Regions from separate parts of the Nocardiopsis sp. NPDC049922 genome, predicted to be linked through region 1. Evidence: riboswitches for the same ligand, from Rfam matches in the RefSeq annotation. Region 1 holds a riboswitch; the other holds the start of a gene.

Region 1 (4,773 bases):
CGCGTTCTTCTGCTCCTCGGAGCCGAACGCGTGGATCGCCGTCATCGCGAGGGAGCCCTGGACGGACACGAAGCTGCGCAGCCCGGAGTCGACCGCCTCCAGCTCCCGGCAGGCCAGGCCGTAGGCGACGGCGCTGGAGCCCCCGCAGCCGTAGCCCTCCAGGTGCATGCCGAGCACGCCGAGGTCGCCGAAGGCCTTGGCCAGGCCCCGGGGGTCGGGCAGGGTGCCCGCCTCGAACCAGTCGGCGACATGGGGCAGGAGCTCGCGGGAGCCGAACGCGCGGACCGCGTCGCGGACGTCGCGTTCGGTGTCGGAGAGCGTGGCGTCCACCGCGAGGAAGTCGCGGGGGTCCGGGGCGGCGGGCTTGCGCCGGGTGTCGCTCATGGGTGTTCCCTTCGTGGTTCGGTGTGTCGGTCGGGGCGGTCGCGTCGCCCGGGTCAGGGCAGGTCGGGCTGTTGGACGGCGCCGCGCTTGATCATCGCGTCGATGCGGCCCCCGTCCAGGCCCAGCTCGGTGAGCAGGTCGCGGGAGTGCTGGCCGAGCAGGGGAGGGGCGGCCAGGGGGGTGGGCGTGCCCTCCATCCGGAACCCCGCGCGGACCAGTTCGAGCGGTCCGACGGTGGGGTGTTCCACGGTGCGCAGGACGTCGTCGCCGTGGGCGTCGGCGGTGCGCAGCGCGTCCAGCACCCCGCGCACCCGACCGGCCGGGACCCCGGCCGCCACGAGCACGTCCATCCAGTGGTCGGCGGGCCGGGAGCGCAGGGTGCGCGACAGTTCCGCCACCAGTTCCCCGCGGTGCTCCACGCGCCCGGGGTTGGTGGCGTAGCGCGGGTCACCGCCCAGGTCGGGCCGGTCCAGGGCGGCGCACAGGCGCTGGTACAGGGCGTCGTTGCCCGCCGCGACCACGATGTCGGCGTCGGCCGTCGGGAAGACCTGGTAGGGGACGATCGTCGTGTGCGCGTTGCCCATCCGCGCGGGCTCGGCCCCGGTGACCAGCGCCTGTTGGGTGAGGTTGACCAGGCCGGACAGGGTCGAGTTGATGAGCGAGGCGCTGACGTGCTCGCCCCGGCCCGTGGTCCGCGCGCGCATCAGGGCGCCCAGGACGCCCACGGCGGCGTTGAGGCCGGTGAGCACGTCGGTGAGCGCCACGCCCACCTTGCTCGCCGGGCCCTCCGCCGGGCCGGTGGCGGCCATCAGCCCGCTCTCGGCCTGCACGACGATGTCGAAACCGGGGCGCGTGGCGGGCTCGTGCTCGGGCCCGAACCCGCTGACCGAGCAGTACACGACCGCCGGGTTGCGGGCGCTGACGTCGGCGTATCCCAGGCCCAGGCGGTCGATGACCCCGGGGCGGAAGTTCTGGATCACCACGTCGGAGGAGGCGCACAGGTCCTGGACGGCGGCCAGGCCCTCGGGGTCCTTCAGGTCCACCGCGAGGCTGCGCTTGTTGCGGTTGACCGACAGGAAGTAGGCGGCCTCGCCCGGGGCGTCCTGGGCGGCCCCCGCCCAGGGCGGACCCCAGGCGCGGGTGTCGTCCCCGCGTCCGGGCTGCTCGACCTTGACCACCTCCGCGCCCATGTCGGCGAGGAGCATCGTGGCGTAGGGCCCGGCCAGGACCCGGGACAGGTCGGCCACGCGCACCCCGGCCAGGGGCGGGGGCGCGGCGGGTTCGGCGTGGGTGTCGGACACGGGGGCGCTCACTCCTCGGCGTCGGCGTGACCGGGCAGCTGGTCGCCGTCCCGCAGCTGGTGGTAGGTCTCCAGACAGCGGCGGAGCGCGGTGGTGAGGGCGGCGCCGGACTGGCCCGCGTACCGCGTCTGCACCCGCTGGACGATTTCGGCGATGTCCTCGGTCACCGAGGCGCCCTCGACGAGGGCACGGAAGAACTCCTTGGCCAGGTCGGTGAGGAGCGTGGTGTCCGCGGCGACGATCCGGTCGTCGGCGGTGTCCACGGCGAGCACGACGCCCAGCCGCTGGTACTGGGAATGGCTCGCCACCGTGTCGGGAAGACGGGCGTAGCCGGAGATCAGGACAACCCTGGGGTTGCGGAAAAGCTGCTGGATACGGTCGTCGCCGTGCAAAGCAACACACCTCTCGCTCGCGGGCATGCGAAAACTCCGATGCTCTGGAGTCTCGCGCCTGGAGGGCGGCCGGGAAAGCCGGACACCCGCGGCGTGAGGGCAGGCGGCTCCAGTATGTCCCAGGCCCGGCGGCGGGTGTCAAGCGGGGTGTGGGCGGGCGCACACCAGGGGGCCGGTGTACGCCCCGCCGGGGCTGTGCTACCTTTCTGGCCAGGTCACGAGTGCCAGCGTCAAGCCCCGGCTTGCTGGCCGGCAACCCTCCTTCCGCGGTGGGGTGCCCCGGGTGAGGACCAGGTCCCGACACGACCGTGTCTGACAAGCGCGGACCCCGGAGCTGATGCCGTGAGGCACCACGTGGGTCCCCCGACCCACGAATGAGGTGCATCTTGACCACGGTCCATCACATCCACTCCCTGCGCTCGCCCGAACCCGCCGAGTGCTCGATCGTCACCGCCGACGCCGGCGTCCCCCTCGTCACCGGCGGGCGCGTCGACTACGCGAACTTCGACTACGCGGCCAGCGCCCCGTGTCTGACCTCGGTCGCCGAGGCCCTGTCGGACGCCCTGCCCCACTACGCCAGCGTGCACCGCGGCGCGGGCCACCACTCCCAGGTGAGCACCGACGCCTACGAGCGCGCCCGCCGCAGTGTCGCCCGCTTCCTGGGCGCGCGCACCGAGCCCGCCGACGCCGTGGTGTTCGTGCGCGGCACCACCGACGCCCTCAACCTCCTGGCGCGCGCCGTCCCCGAGGGCTGCACCGTGGTCGTCTTCGAGTCCGAGCACCACGCGAGCCTGCTGCCCTGGGAGCACCCCGCCTCCCGCGCGGGCCGGGTGGTGCGCCTCCCCCTGCCGGAGTCCCCCGAGGCCGCCGTCGCCGCCGCGCGGCGGGCCCTGAGCGAGGCCCCCGCCGGTCCGACCCTGCTGTGCGTCACCGCCGCCTCCAACGTCACCGGCGAGATCTGGCCGGTCGAGGACCTGGTCCGCGTGGCCCACGCCGAGGGAGCGCGCGTGGTGGTCGACGCCGCCCAGTACGTGCCGCACCTGCCGTTCAGCCTCGCGGCCACCGGCGCGGACTACGTCGCCCTGTCCGGACACAAGCTCTACGCCCCCTTCGGCTCCGGTGTGCTGGCCGGGCGTTCCGACTGGCTGCGCGCGGCCACCCCCTACCTGTCCGGCGGCGGGGCCACCCGCCTGGTCACCGAACACGACGTCCAGTGGAACGACCTGCCCGCGCGGCACGAGGCGGGCAGCCCCAACGTCCTGGGCGCCGTCGCCCTGGCCGCGGCCTGCGACACCTTCACCCCCGCCACCCAGGAACTGCTGCACATCCGCGAGTCCGCCCTGCTGGAGCGGCTGCGCGCGGGACTGGCCGGGATCGACGGGGTTCGCGAGCTGTCCCTGTGGGGGAGCGACCACACCCGCGTGGGCATCGTGTCCTTCACCGTGGACGGCCTGCCCGCCGAGCTGTTGGCCGCCGCCCTGTCCGCGGAGTACGGGATCGGCGTGCGCGACGGGCTGTTCTGCGCGCACCCCCTGACCCGCCACCTGCTGCCCGAGGGGCACGCGCAGGCGGTGCGGGCGAGCCTGGGCGTGGGCACCACGACCGAGCACGTCGACCGGCTCGTCGGGGCGGTCGCCGCGCTGGTCGAGCACGGCCCCCGGTGGGAGTACGCCGACTGCGACGGACGGCTGGCGCCGGTCCCGGACCCGCGCAACGTGCTCTGAGACGGCACGGCACACGGGCCTCCCGCCACGGATTCCGCCGTGATACCGCCCAGACGGAGAACCGGGGCACGAATCACCCGACCCTGTGCGACGGATCACGTTCCCGGGGGTAGCATCGGGCCCTGACGGTAGGGCGCGATACGTACGATCCCGATCGGATCCGCGCGCCGTGCCTCCCACGAGCGGACCGGCTGGGGGAGCGTGATCGTGACGGACGTCCGAGGATCGAAGGCAGGCCCGCTCACGGCCGCGTCCCAGCGGCCGGACCCCGTGCCGGTCCCCGGACGGCGGTCCCGCGTCGTCGGCCTCGGCCGTCGGGCGGACGCCCGGCTCCCCGACCCCCGCCACGCCGAACAGCTCCGCCTGCACGAGCGCTTCCTGGGCCGCGTCGTCGACTACCTGTGCGCCGACGCCGGTGTGGACCAGTTCGTCGACTGGGGGTGCGCGGTGCCCGGCACCGGCGCACGCGTCCGGGAGCGCAGGCCCGACGCCGCCGTCGTGCACGTCGCGCCGCACGGCACGGCGGGGGTGCTCCCCGCCTCCGACACCGCGGTCCTCTCCGGCGACGGCGCCGACCCCGCCACGCTCCTGTACCGGCTGCGCGCCTCCGGTCTGGTCGACCTCGACCAGCCGTTCGCCGTCCTGCTGACCCGTCCCCTCGCCCCCGACACGCCACCCACGTGGATCGGCGACCTGCACTCCCTGATGCGCGGCGGCGGGTTCCTCTGCCTCGCCTCCACCGCCCCCCACGCGGCCGTGCGGGACGCGTTCGCCCCGTTCCGGCCCGTGGAACCGGGCGTCGCGGACATCACCTGGTGGCCCTACCCGGACGAGGACGTGTCCGCCCGGGGCAGCGGGATCCGGGGCGGACTGGGTCGGGCGGCGGCACGCACGGGGAGGCCGGGCCCGTGGCGGTGAACTGGACCGGGGAGACGCTGGCGCAGCTCCAGTTCTACTGGGAGTACTCCCTGT
Region 2 (4,773 bases), on a different contig from region 1:
GTGCGCGTTCCCCGCGACCGCTTCGTCCTGCCCAGCGAGATCGCCCGCGCCGACCGTGACCGGCTGCGGCGGATGCGGGAGGTCATCGGCACTGTGGAGAGGGCCCAGACCGTGCTGACGCCCGGCTTCGACGGGCGGGACGCGCTGCTGGTGCTCCGGGAGGAGGAGTGGCGACTGGCCGAATCGATGCGGCGTATCGCACCGCTCGCGCGGGAGATCAACGACCTGGACGGGAGGGCCGCGTCCCACCGCGTGCGCGAGGCCATGCGCCCCCAGATCGCGGTGCTCGACGAGGTGCGTGCCGCCCACGCGGCGGCCGTCGACCGCGCCGAGTCCTACATCGGCCCGGTCAAGCGGGCGTTGACCGCCCACGAGGAATGGGAGCAGTGCCAACGGCTGGCCGCGAGCGGCGGCGCCTTCGCCGACGTCCTCGCCGAGACCCGCGGACGCGACCACGGGTCACTCGCCGGAGCCCCCGACCTGGAGTCCGACACCGCGCTCCAGGCCGCCCGGCTCACCCTGACCCGGCGCACGGACGAGGCGGCCGAGGCCAACGCGTGGCTGCTGAACGCCGTCAGGGGAGGGAACCGGTAGGCGGGCCCGGGGGTCAGTCGCCGGTGGGCGGCAGGCCGAAGGCGCCGGCGTCGTCGTCGGCCATCGTGTAGCGTCCCTCGCCCAGGGAGTCGATGAGTCGACGGGTCCAGCCGGTCTCGGCATCGATCGTCGACCGCCAGAGGCCGAACAGCTCGGCCAGGTGCGGCGGCCTGTCATGGCCCTCACCCGACGCCGAACGCACCTCGGAGCCGACCTCCTCCAGCCCGGCCAGGCGCCGTTCCAGCATCGCGATCGCCTCGGCCCGCGGCAAGGCGGTCATCAGGGTGACCCCGGCGCAGAGCAACGCGTGGTCGTGGCCGGAGTGGCTCAACGCCGCGCACAGCAGCCGGTGGAACTCGGCCTCGCCGTCGTCGGTCAGCGCGTAGGAGGTGCGGTCGACCACGTCGTCGCCGTCGGCCACGAACTCCCGCAGCTTCCCCTCCTGGCTCAGCTTGCGCAGCGCGTGGTAGATCGAGCCCCACTTGACGTTGGCCCACTCCCCGGCGTTCCAGGAGAGCAGTTCCCGCCCCACCCGGTACCCGTGTGCCTGCCCGTGCATCCGCACCACGCCCAGGACCAACAGCCGCGTCGCCGACATCTCCACCCTCGTCCGTCTCGGTGCCCCCAGCCTACGAGCGGCGTCGACGGGGGCCGACCGGCCCCGGACACGACGAACGGGGCGGCACCGTCCTCCCGGGGGGTGGAGGACGGGACCGCCCCGTTCGGGGCCGCGGTTCCGCGGCGGCGGCTCAGCAGCCTCCGGCGACCGCCGGAATGATCGAGACCTGGGCGCCGTCGGCCACCTCCGTCTGGAGGCCCTTCTCGAACCGCACGTCCTCGTCGCCCACGTACACGTTGACGAAGCGGCGGACCTTGCCCGCGTCGTCGAGGATCCGGGCCCGGATGCCCGGGTAGTTGGCCTCCAGGTCGTCGATGACCTCGGCGAGGGTCGCGCCCTCGGCGGTCACCTCGGAGGCGTCGTCGGTGTAGGTGCGCAGGATGGTGGGCACGCGGACGCTGGCGCTCATGTCGTGTCTCTTCCTTCGTCGGGTGGGGTGCGGGGCCCGGGACGCGTCACCGGACCCCGCGAGGTCGTCGGGGTGGCCGCCGCGGCCGTCAGGCCAGGCCCGCCTCGGCGAACGCGGACAGGGACGGCGCGATGGTGGCGGTCACGCCCGCGTCCACGGCGCCCAGGGTCTTGAGACCGTCGCCGGTGTTGAGCACGACCGTCTCGGCCTTCGGGTCGAGCTTGCCCTCGCGCACGAGCTTGCGCAGGACGCCGGTGGTGACGCCGCCCGCGGTCTCGGCGAAGATGCCCTCGGTTCGGGCGAGGAGGTTGATCGAGTCGACCACCTCGGCGTCGCTCACGTGCTCCACGGAGCCGCCGGTGCGCTTGGCGATGTCCAGGACGTAGGGCCCGTCGGCCGGGTTGCCGATGGCCAGCGACTTGGCGATGGTGTCGGGCTTGACCGGCTGGATGACGTCGTGGCCCGCCTCCCACGCCCTGGCGACCGGGGAGCACCCGGTGGCCTGGGCACCGAAGACCTTGTACGGGCGGTCCTGGACCAGGCCGAGCTTGATCAGCTCCTGGAAACCCTTGTCGATCTTGGTGAGCTGGGAGCCGGAGGCGATCGGGATGACGATCTGCTCGGGCAGCCGCCAGCCGAGCTGCTCGGCGATCTCGTAGGCCAGCGTCTTGGAGCCCTCGCCGTAGTAGGGGCGCAGGTTGACGTTGACGAAGCCCCAGCCCTCACCGGCCGGGTCGCCGATGAGCTCGGAGCAGAAGCGGTTGACGTCGTCGTAGTTGCCGTCGATGGCCACGACCTTGCCGCCGTAGACGGCGGCCATGACCACCTTGCCCTCCTCCAGGCCCGCGGGGATGAACACGCAGGACTCGAACCCGGCGCGGGCGGCGGCCGCGCCCACGGCGCCGGCGAGGTTGCCGGTGGAGGAGCAGGACAGGGTGGTGAACCCGAAGGTGCGGGCGGCCTCGACGGCGATGGCGACCACGCGGTCCTTGAAGGAGTGGGTGGGGTTGCCGGAGTCGTCCTTGATGTGGAGGGAGTCGAGGCCGAGCTCGGCGGCGAGGCGGTCGGCGCGGACCAGCGGGGTCAGGCCGGGGTTCATGTTGGGGAGTTCGGCGACGTTGGTCGGCACCGGCAGGAGGGAGCGGTAGCGCCAGATGTTGTTCGGGCCGCTCTCGATGTCGGCGCGGGTGACGGTCCCGAAGTCGTAGGCGACCTCAAGGGGGCCGAAGCAGAACTCGCAGGCGAAGCGGGGGGTGAGGTCGTAGCGCTCGCCGCACTCGCGACAGGACAGCGCGGTCGCGGGGCCGAAGGAGCGGACGGAGGTGGGTTCGGTGGCGGCAATCGCCATGGCGAGGCGTCTCCCCTCATCTTTCCTGGTGGCCACCTTGACCCCAGGCCGGAGTTGGCACCTGTCCCAGCCGCCTCGCGAGGAGCGCGAGTATCGCATGCTGAGATGGTTGCCGGGGCTTCGTAGGGCCGGTCCCTCCACCCCTCTGGATGAGCAATATGAAATTGTGCGCCGACCCTGTCGGATCCGCACGGTCACTGTAACGGACACGTCGGCCGGCTTTCCACATCGGGTGACCCGGAACACACGAACCCGCTCGTATGGTGAGACGGCCCAGGTCGGCGATCCCGGCCCGGAGCCGCCGCGTTCGGCCGGTGTGACGTACGCATGCGTTGGCCCGGCACGGGTTTGGGCCCCCCGTCCACGGGCGAGACATGAGGGAACACCCCGCCCCGCACCCACACCCCGCTCACGGGCGGCAGATCCGATCCGCTCCACCGAGAGGACGAGTACGTGGACAAGGCACAGATCCTCATCGCCTCCAACAGGGGACCGGTGTCCTTCTCGACCGCCGACGACGGCTCCCTGGAGTACCGCAGGGGCGGCGGCGGACTCGTGTCGGGGATGATCTCGGTGGCCTCGGAGATCGACGGTCTCTGGGTGTGCGCCGCCCTGTCCCCCGCCGACCGGCGCGCCGCCGCCGAGGCCCCCGGGGCCCGCCTGGACCGGTCCCACGACCTGGACGGCATGCGGGTCCACATGCTGGACATCCCGGAGGACACCTTCGCGGGCGCCTACACCGGGATCGCCAACTCGACGCTGTGGTTCACGCAGCACATGCTGTACGACACCCCCGACAAGCCCTCCTTCGGCTCCGGTTTCCACCGGCGCTGGGCGGACTACGTCGCCTACAACAACGCGTTCGCCGAGGCCCTGGTGGCCGGAGCCGCCGACAACGCGCGCGTGGCCGTGCAGGACTACCACCTGGCGCTGGTGCCCCGCATCCTGCGCGCCCGCCGCCCCGACCTGCGGATCGCGCACTTCTCGCACACGCCCTGGGCGCCGCCGGAGTACTTCCGGATGCTGCCCGACCAGGTCGCCCGCGACCTGCTGGAGGGCATGCTCGGCGCCGACCACCTGGGCTTCCTCAGCCCACGCTGGGCCGACGCCTTCCTGCGGTGCTGCGCGGAGATCCTGCGCGCCGACGTGGACCTGACCAAGCGCACGGTCGAGCACGGCGGCCGGGTGGTCGACATGGGCGTGCACGCGCTGGGCGCGGACGAGGAGGGACTGCGCGAGAGCGCGGCGGATCCCAGGGTCGCGGCACGGCGGGAGACCCTGGAGGAGGTCGTCGGCGACACGCGGCTCATCGTGCGGGTGGACCGCACGGAGCTGTCCAAGAACATCGTGCGCGGGCTGGAGGCGTACCGCGAACTGCTCACCGCGCACCCGGAGTGGCGCGGGCGGGTCACCCACCTGGCGTTCGCCTACCCGAGCCGGGGCGACGTGCCCGAGTACCGGGAGTACACCGACGCGGTCCTGCGCGTGGCCAAGGAGATCAACGAGGAGTTCGGCACGGCCGAGTGGGCGCCGCTGGTGCTGGAGGTCAACGACGACTACCCGCGTTCGCTGGCGTCCTTCCAGATGGCCGACGTGCTGCTGGTCAACCCGATCCGCGACGGCATGAACCTGGTCGCCAAGGAGGGTCCGGTGCTGTCGGAGCGCGACTCGGTGCTGGTGCTGTCCCGTGAGGCGGGGGCCGCCGACGAACTGGGCGAGCACGCGCTGACGGTCAACCCGTACGACACGGTGGAGACGGCGGAGGCGCTGCACCGGGCGCTGACGATGGGGCCGGACGAGCGC

Evidence for each region. Region 1 has a riboswitch for S-adenosylmethionine ahead of AB0I72_RS05095 (aminotransferase class V-fold PLP-dependent enzyme). Riboswitches for the same ligand answer to the same signal wherever they lie in the genome.
Region 2: it holds a riboswitch for S-adenosylmethionine, as region 1 does, so the genes downstream of both, thrC (threonine synthase) here and AB0I72_RS05095 (aminotransferase class V-fold PLP-dependent enzyme) in region 1, are expected to answer to the same signal.

What each region holds. Positions count from the first base shown of each region.
Region 1 is NZ_JBFAME010000002.1:195,034-199,806, reverse strand. Features, by position in the region: gene AB0I72_RS05110 (acyl-CoA dehydrogenase family protein) at 1-384, opposite strand, end outside; gene AB0I72_RS05105 (CoA transferase) at 438-1,685, opposite strand; gene AB0I72_RS05100 (DUF3870 domain-containing protein) at 1,694-2,077, opposite strand; SAM riboswitch class IV at 2,291-2,405, shown strand; gene AB0I72_RS05095 (aminotransferase class V-fold PLP-dependent enzyme) at 2,464-3,801, shown strand; gene AB0I72_RS05090 (SAM-dependent methyltransferase) at 4,009-4,719, shown strand; gene AB0I72_RS05085 (DinB family protein) at 4,710-4,773, shown strand, end outside.
Region 2 is NZ_JBFAME010000001.1:571,512-576,284, forward strand. Features, by position in the region: gene AB0I72_RS02725 (hypothetical protein) at 1-594, shown strand, start outside; gene AB0I72_RS02730 (PadR family transcriptional regulator) at 608-1,192, opposite strand; gene AB0I72_RS02735 (ubiquitin-like small modifier protein 1) at 1,344-1,622, opposite strand; gene thrC (threonine synthase) at 1,711-2,970, opposite strand; SAM riboswitch class I at 2,984-3,126, opposite strand; gene AB0I72_RS02745 (trehalose-6-phosphate synthase) at 3,424-4,773, shown strand, end outside.